DNA from 3 places in the Staphylococcus sp. NRL 16/872 genome. Region 3 is predicted to be linked to each of the others. Evidence: a T-box and tRNA genes for the amino acid it is inferred to sense, from the RefSeq annotation. Region 3 holds a T-box; the other regions hold tRNA genes.
The links. A T-box is a leader RNA that pairs with one kind of tRNA and senses whether it is charged. The one in region 3 lies ahead of leuS (leucine--tRNA ligase), so its partner is inferred to be a tRNA-Leu.
Positions count from the first base shown of each region.

Region 1: it has a tRNA-Leu gene. The T-box ahead of leuS (leucine--tRNA ligase) is inferred to sense a tRNA for this amino acid. The anticodon was not compared.
Region 2: it has a tRNA-Leu gene. The T-box ahead of leuS (leucine--tRNA ligase) is inferred to sense a tRNA for this amino acid. The anticodon was not compared.

Region 1 covers NZ_CP119327.1:1,004,223-1,006,475, forward strand. The annotation lists tRNA gene MT340_RS04925 (tRNA-Phe) at 1-46, shown strand, start outside; tRNA gene MT340_RS04930 (tRNA-Thr) at 56-131, shown strand; tRNA gene MT340_RS04935 (tRNA-Tyr) at 138-221, shown strand; tRNA gene MT340_RS04940 (tRNA-Trp) at 232-305, shown strand; tRNA gene MT340_RS04945 (tRNA-His) at 308-380, shown strand; tRNA gene MT340_RS04950 (tRNA-Gln) at 394-465, shown strand; tRNA gene MT340_RS04955 (tRNA-Cys) at 475-548, shown strand; tRNA gene MT340_RS04960 (tRNA-Gly) at 558-632, shown strand; tRNA gene MT340_RS04965 (tRNA-Gly) at 733-807, shown strand; tRNA gene MT340_RS04970 (tRNA-Gly) at 822-896, shown strand; tRNA gene MT340_RS04975 (tRNA-Leu) at 939-1,022, shown strand; gene MT340_RS04980 (ISL3 family transposase) at 1,113-2,253, opposite strand, start outside.
Region 2 covers NZ_CP119327.1:2,319,055-2,321,307, forward strand. The annotation lists rRNA gene MT340_RS11480 (16S ribosomal RNA) at 1-434, opposite strand, end outside; tRNA gene MT340_RS11485 (tRNA-Ala) at 559-634, opposite strand; tRNA gene MT340_RS11490 (tRNA-Pro) at 650-723, opposite strand; tRNA gene MT340_RS11495 (tRNA-Arg) at 755-831, opposite strand; tRNA gene MT340_RS11500 (tRNA-Leu) at 845-933, opposite strand; tRNA gene MT340_RS11505 (tRNA-Gly) at 941-1,015, opposite strand; tRNA gene MT340_RS11510 (tRNA-Lys) at 1,039-1,111, opposite strand; tRNA gene MT340_RS11515 (tRNA-Thr) at 1,117-1,192, opposite strand; tRNA gene MT340_RS11520 (tRNA-Val) at 1,206-1,281, opposite strand; rRNA gene rrf (5S ribosomal RNA) at 1,291-1,405, opposite strand; gene lysS (lysine--tRNA ligase) at 1,875-2,253, opposite strand, start outside.
Region 3 covers NZ_CP119327.1:1,109,775-1,112,027, forward strand. The annotation lists gene MT340_RS05675 (MDR family MFS transporter) at 1-600, shown strand, start outside; T-box leader at 665-851, shown strand; gene leuS (leucine--tRNA ligase) at 900-2,253, shown strand, end outside.

The DNA.
Region 1 (2,253 bases), 110 kb from region 3:
TGGATTGAAGCTCCATGTGTCGGCAGTTCGACTCTGTCCTGAACCATTTTAGATTGCCGGCCTAGCTCAATTGGTAGAGCAACTGACTTGTAATCAGTAGGTTGGGGGTTCAAGTCCTCTGGCCGGCACCATCTCACGGAGGGGTAGCGAAGTGGCTAAACGCGGCGGACTGTAAATCCGCTCCTTCGGGTTCGGCAGTTCGAATCTGCCCCCCTCCACCATCTATTTAATAGGGACATAGTTCAACGGTAGAATAGAGGTCTCCAAAACCTTTGATGTGGGTTCGATTCCTACTGTCCCTGCCATGGCGGTTGTGGCGAAGTGGTTAACGCATCGGATTGTGGTTCCGACACTCGAGGGTTCGATTCCCTTCAACCGCCCTTATAATATTAATGGGCTATAGCCAAGCGGTAAGGCAACGGACTTTGACTCCGTCACGCGCTGGTTCGAATCCAGCTAGCCCAGTTTTTAATTGGCGGCATAGCCAAGTGGTAAGGCAGAGGTCTGCAAAACCTTTATCACCGGTTCAAATCCGGTTGCCGCCTCCAACTTACTATGCGGGAGTAGTTCAACTTTTAGAATACATTCCTTCCCGGAATGAGGTATAGGTGTAAGTCCTATCTTCCGCTCCATAATTTAATATAACGCGGGAGTATTTCAACTCTTAGAATACGTTCCTTCCCGGAACGAGATATAGGTGTAAGTCCTATCTTCCGCTCCATTTAATATAATGCGGGAGTATTTCAACTCTTAGAATACATTCCTTCCCGGAATGAGATATAGGTGCAAATCCTATCTTCCGCTCCATAATTTAATATAGCGCGGGAGTATTTCAACTCTTAGAATACGTTCCTTCCCGGAACGAGATATAGGTGCAAATCCTATCTTCCGCTCCATATATTGCTTCCAGATGGAAGTTTTTTATTTATCTAAATTGTGCCGGCGTGGCGGAATTGGCAGACGCGCGGGACTCAAAATCCCGTTCCTTTATTGGAGTGTCGGTTCGACCCCGACCGCCGGTATTTATACCTATTAATAGGGCACATTTAATCACTAGAAACCTTGATTTATGGCTCTACGTCAAATCGGACTGATGAGTCCTAATATTGAGATTAAGCAACCTTAGGTTGTTTAATCTCTTTTTTTGTTGTTGAGGCAAATAGTCGCGAAGTTATAATAATTCGATTACGTAAATTATCATAATTTCTATAACCAAAAGATACCCTTTTAATGAGTTTGATTTTATTATTAATTCCTTCTAACGGACCGTTGGTCAGGTTAGAATATATCATGGTGTTTTCAATGAAAGCTGTTAATCTTCTTAAAGTTCTAATAACTGGACGTAATTTAGGACACACATCTGAAAGATGAATAGAAAAGAGTTTATGAGTAAATTTCTCTATTTGGTTTTCTTTTAATAATCGTCTTAGCTCATGAACGTAGTGATATGTATTAAATAATTCAACATCTACACTTAATAAGTAATTCATAATTCCTTTTTCGGTTTTCCACTCTTTAAATAAACGGACTTTACGATAATTAAATGCTTCTAGCGTTTCAAAAGGTTTAAGAAATAGTTTCCAATAACTTTTATATTTATTATAAAGCGGTCTATTAGAGGTTTTATAACAATTCATTATATGAACTCTAGACATATTTAACGCTCGATTTAAAGATTGAACAATATGAAAACGATCAATAATAATCTTCGCATTAGGAAATAATTGCTTGATTAGCGACATATAGGGTTCATACATATCAATCGTTACAGTTTTGACTTTTTTTCTTAGTTTCAAAGAATAACGATAAAAATGATCTTTCAGCGATTTTAACTTACGATCCGCTACCACATCTACGATGCGGTGCGATACAGCATCTGCATAAATAAAACTCATTTTTCCAATTACATTTTTAACACTTTTAAATTCGTCCATCATTAAGTGTTCAGGTAAAGCATCAAAAGAAGACTGACCTACGTCGCTTGCCGCTTGATTAATCACTCTAGATACAGTCATTGATGATACTAAGCATGACTTGGCGATAGATTTTTGAGAGCGGTATTCTTGTGCTTTATCTAAAACTGCAAGTTTTGTTTTGTTAGAAATAAAACAATGATTATCGACAATATTAGATTTAGCAGTAAAATAACTATCACATGTCTTACAATAAAATCTTTGTTTTTGAAGCTTCAAATAAGCAGGCATTTCCATAATTTTAAGTAAAGTAATCGTTGAAGTTTTCTTACCATTTTTA
Region 2 (2,253 bases), 1.2 Mb from region 3:
GATCCGAAGACCTTCATCACTCACGCGGCGTTGCTCCGTCAGGCTTTCGCCCATTGCGGAAGATTCCCTACTGCTGCCTCCCGTAGGAGTCTGGACCGTGTCTCAGTTCCAGTGTGGCCGATCACCCTCTCAGGTCGGCTACGTATCGTCGCCTTGGTAAGCCGTTACCTTACCAACTAGCTAATACGGCGCGGGTCCATCTATAAGTGATAGCAGAGCCATCTTTCACTATTGAACCATGCGGTTCAAAATATTATCCGGTATTAGCTCCGGTTTCCCGAAGTTATCCCAGTCTTATAGGTAGGTTACCCACGTGTTACTCACCCGTCCGCCGCTAACGTCAGAGGAGCAAGCTCCTCGTCTGTTCGCTCGACTTGCATGTATTAGGCACGCCGCCAGCGTTCATCCTGAGCCAGGATCAAACTCTCCATAAAAATTTATGATGTTTGATTAGCTCATAATACTAAATAGTGTTTGTAACTTACAGTTACATTTATTGGAATTAACGTTGACATATTGTCATTCAGTTTTCAATGTTCATTTCAGAAATTTTATAAATGGTGGAGACTAGCGGGATCGAACCGCTGACCTCCTGCGTGCAAAGCAGGCGCTCTCCCAGCTGAGCTAAGCCCCCATATTATTTAAGAAGTCGGGAAGACAGGATTCGAACCTGCGACCCCTTGGTCCCAAACCAAGTGCTCTACCAAGCTGAGCTACTTCCCGTATGTAATTAAATAAGGTTTGAAATTTTAAATGGCGCGCCCGATAGGAGTCGAACCCATAACCTCTTGATCCGTAGTCAAACGCTCTATCCAGTTGAGCTACGGGCGCTATATTTAAAAGATGGTGCCGAGGACCGGAATCGAACCGGTACGGTGATCTCTCACCGCAGGATTTTAAGTCCTGTGCGTCTGCCAGTTCCGCCACCCCGGCAAAATAATGGAGCGGAAGACGGGATTCGAACCCGCGACCCCCACCTTGGCAAGGTGGTGTTCTACCACTGAACTACTTCCGCATGTGGCTATTAAAATAATCGTATGAGCCATAGAGGATTCGAACCTCTGACCCTCTGATTAAAAGTCAGATGCTCTACCAACTGAGCTAATGGCTCAAAGATGGTGCCGGCCAGAGGACTTGAACCCCCAACCTACTGATTACAAGTCAGTTGCTCTACCAATTGAGCTAGGCCGGCTATTTAGTTAAAATGGTGGAGAATGACGGGTTCGAACCGCCGACCCTCTGCTTGTAAGGCAGATGCTCTCCCAACTGAGCTAATTCTCCAATTTGTAAGCCTGGCAACGTCCTACTCTAGCGGAACGTAAATCCAACTACCATCGGCGCTAAGGAGCTTAACTTCTGTGTTCGGCATGGGAACAGGTGTGACCTCCTTGCCATTGTCACCAGACAACAACTTACTCAATCAATTATACTATCGATTATTTCAACTTTCAATAGTTAATTTTACACTTTGTTAAAATTTCTTTTACAAGCGTTTTACAAAATTAACTTTCGTTTTTGACGACTTTTATATCATATAACATTCAAACGATAATGTCAAACACTTTTTTATTTTTTTAATTAGTTTTTTCATAAAGACTAATTTATTTGTTCTTTTCGAGAACACTCATAATATACTAGCACATGATTCACTCTTTGACTACTCTTTTTTCTTATAATTTCAAATGAATTTTTCACTCTTTTTTACTTATGCTATTATTATTGCACTTTAGACTACTTTAATATTTTTTAATGTTTTCTTAATATTCTTTTCTTTCTTTCAATAAACTCAGAATGTGTTAGCTCACCTTCTTTATAGATCATTAAAAAACGCTATCTACAAAAATGTAAATAGCGTTTCAGTGGTCTATTGCTTATTATTTCTGTCTCATGTATGGGAATAATAATACGTCTCTGATAGATGGTGAGTCTGTTAATAACATAACTAAACGATCAATACCAATACCTAATCCACCTGTTGGAGGCATACCATATTCTAATGCTTCAATGTAGTCTTCATCCATTTCATGTGCTTCATCATTGCCTTGCTCTTTTTCAACAAGTTGAGCTTCAAAACGTTGACGTTGATCAATAGGATCATTTAACTCTGTAAATGCATTTGCATGCTCTCTACCTACGATGAATAATTCGAAACGATCAGTAAATCTTGGATCTTCAGGATTTTTCTTAGCTAATGGAGAGATTTCAATTGGGTGACCATAAATAAATGTTGGTTGAATTAATGTTTCTTCTACT
Region 3 (2,253 bases):
AAAGAAAATAAAAAACGCTTCATGGCTTTACTTGCTTTATGTGGAATGTTTGCTATTTGTTGGATAGCCTATATTCAATGGGAAACAACTATCGCATCATATACACAAGAACTGAATATTTCATTATCTCAATACAGTATTCTTTGGACTGTTAATGGCATCATGATTTTAGTTGCGCAACCATTAATTAGACCTGTGATTGTTCTATTAAAAGGTAACTTAAAAGCACAAATGTTCGTTGGAATTTTAATCTTTATGCTTGCATTCTTTGTTACAAGCTTTGCTCAACAATTTACTGTGTTCTTAATTGGTATGATTATTCTAACGTTTGGTGAAATGTTTGTGTGGCCAGCAGTTCCTACTATTGCTAATTACTTGGCGCCTGAAGGTAAACAAGGTCAATACCAAGGTGTTGTTAATTCAGCCTCTACTGTAGGTAAAACATTCGGCCCATTCATCGGTGGTGTGTTGGTAGATACCTTTAATATGAGTGCAATGTTCATAGGAATTATGCTTCTTTTAATTGTTGCTATGATTTTCCTTGCTGTTTTTGACAAAGGGTTACCAAAAGGCAAACACCCTAGAAATACTCGTCAATGATTTCAAGAGTAAATCACTTTTAAAAAAATAAATTAACCACTTGCAAATACGTCGCGAATCTCATAATATTAAATTGTATTGGAGTAGTAGCTTAAAGACTTTTCAACAGAGAGCTAGTGGTGGTGTAAACTAGTGTTAAGAATTAAGTGAACTTACCGTTAAATAATTAAATTTAAAACATCTCTTACTATTATAAAGTGCACATAATTATGTGAATTAGGGTGGTACCGCGGCTTATAGTCGTCCCTTTAAAATGTAATAGTTAGAGATGTTTTTTATTTATCTTAGGAGGAGAAACTTTGGGTTACAATCACAAAGAGATCGAAAAGAAATGGCAAAATTATTGGGCTGATAACAAAACTTTCAAAGCTAGCGATAATTTAGGTCAGAAGAAATTTTATGCATTAGATATGTTCCCATATCCATCAGGGGCAGGACTTCACGTAGGTCATCCAGAAGGATATACAGCAACAGATATTATTTCACGTTGTAAACGTATGCAAGGCTATAATGTATTACATCCAATGGGTTGGGATGCGTTCGGTTTACCAGCTGAACAATATGCTTTAGATACAGGTAACGATCCGAGAGAATTTACTAAACAGAATGTCCAAACGTTTAAACGTCAAATTCAAGAATTAGGTTTCAGTTACGATTGGGATAGAGAAGTAAATACGACTGACCCTGAATATTACAAATGGACACAATGGATTTTCATCCAACTTTATAACAAAGGTCTTGCTTATGTAGATGAAGTAGCAGTTAACTGGTGTCCGGCTTTAGGTACAGTGTTATCAAATGAAGAAGTTGTTGATGGTGTATCTGAACGTGGTGGTCATCCAGTATACCGTCGTCCTATGAAACAATGGGTATTAAAAATCACTGAATATGCTGATCGCTTATTAGAAGATTTAGACGAATTAGACTGGCCTGAATCAATTAAAGATATGCAACGTAACTGGATTGGTCGTTCTGAAGGTGCGCGTGTTACTTTTGAAATTGAAGATAAAAAGGACTCAATCGACGTTTTCACAACACGTCCAGATACAATTTATGGCACTACATTCTTAGTATTAAGTCCTGAACACGCATTAGTAGATGACATTACTTCAGAAGATAAAAAAGAAGAAGTGAAACGTTACCAAGATGAAGCATCTAAAAAATCTGACTTAGAACGTACAGATTTGGCTAAAGATAAATCAGGTGTATTCACAGGTGCTTATGCAATTAATCCATTATCTGGTGAAAAATTACCTATTTGGATCGCCGATTATGTATTATCAAGTTACGGTACAGGTGCAGTAATGGCGGTACCAGCTCATGACGAACGTGATCATGAATTTGCTACTAAATTTGATTTACCAATTATTGAAGTCATTGAAGGTGGCGACGTTCAAAAAGAAGCTTATACAGGTGCAGGTGCACATGTTAACTCTGGCGACTTAGATGGTTTAGATAATGAAGCGGCTATCACAAAAGCAATCGAGTTACTTGAAGCTAAAGGCGCTGGAGAAAAGAAAGTTAATTACAAATTAAGAGACTGGTTATTCAGTAGACAACGTTATTGGGGTGAACCTATTCCAATTATCCATTGGGAAGATGGCACAATGACAACCGTTCCAGAAGATGAACTACCATTATTACTTCCAGAAA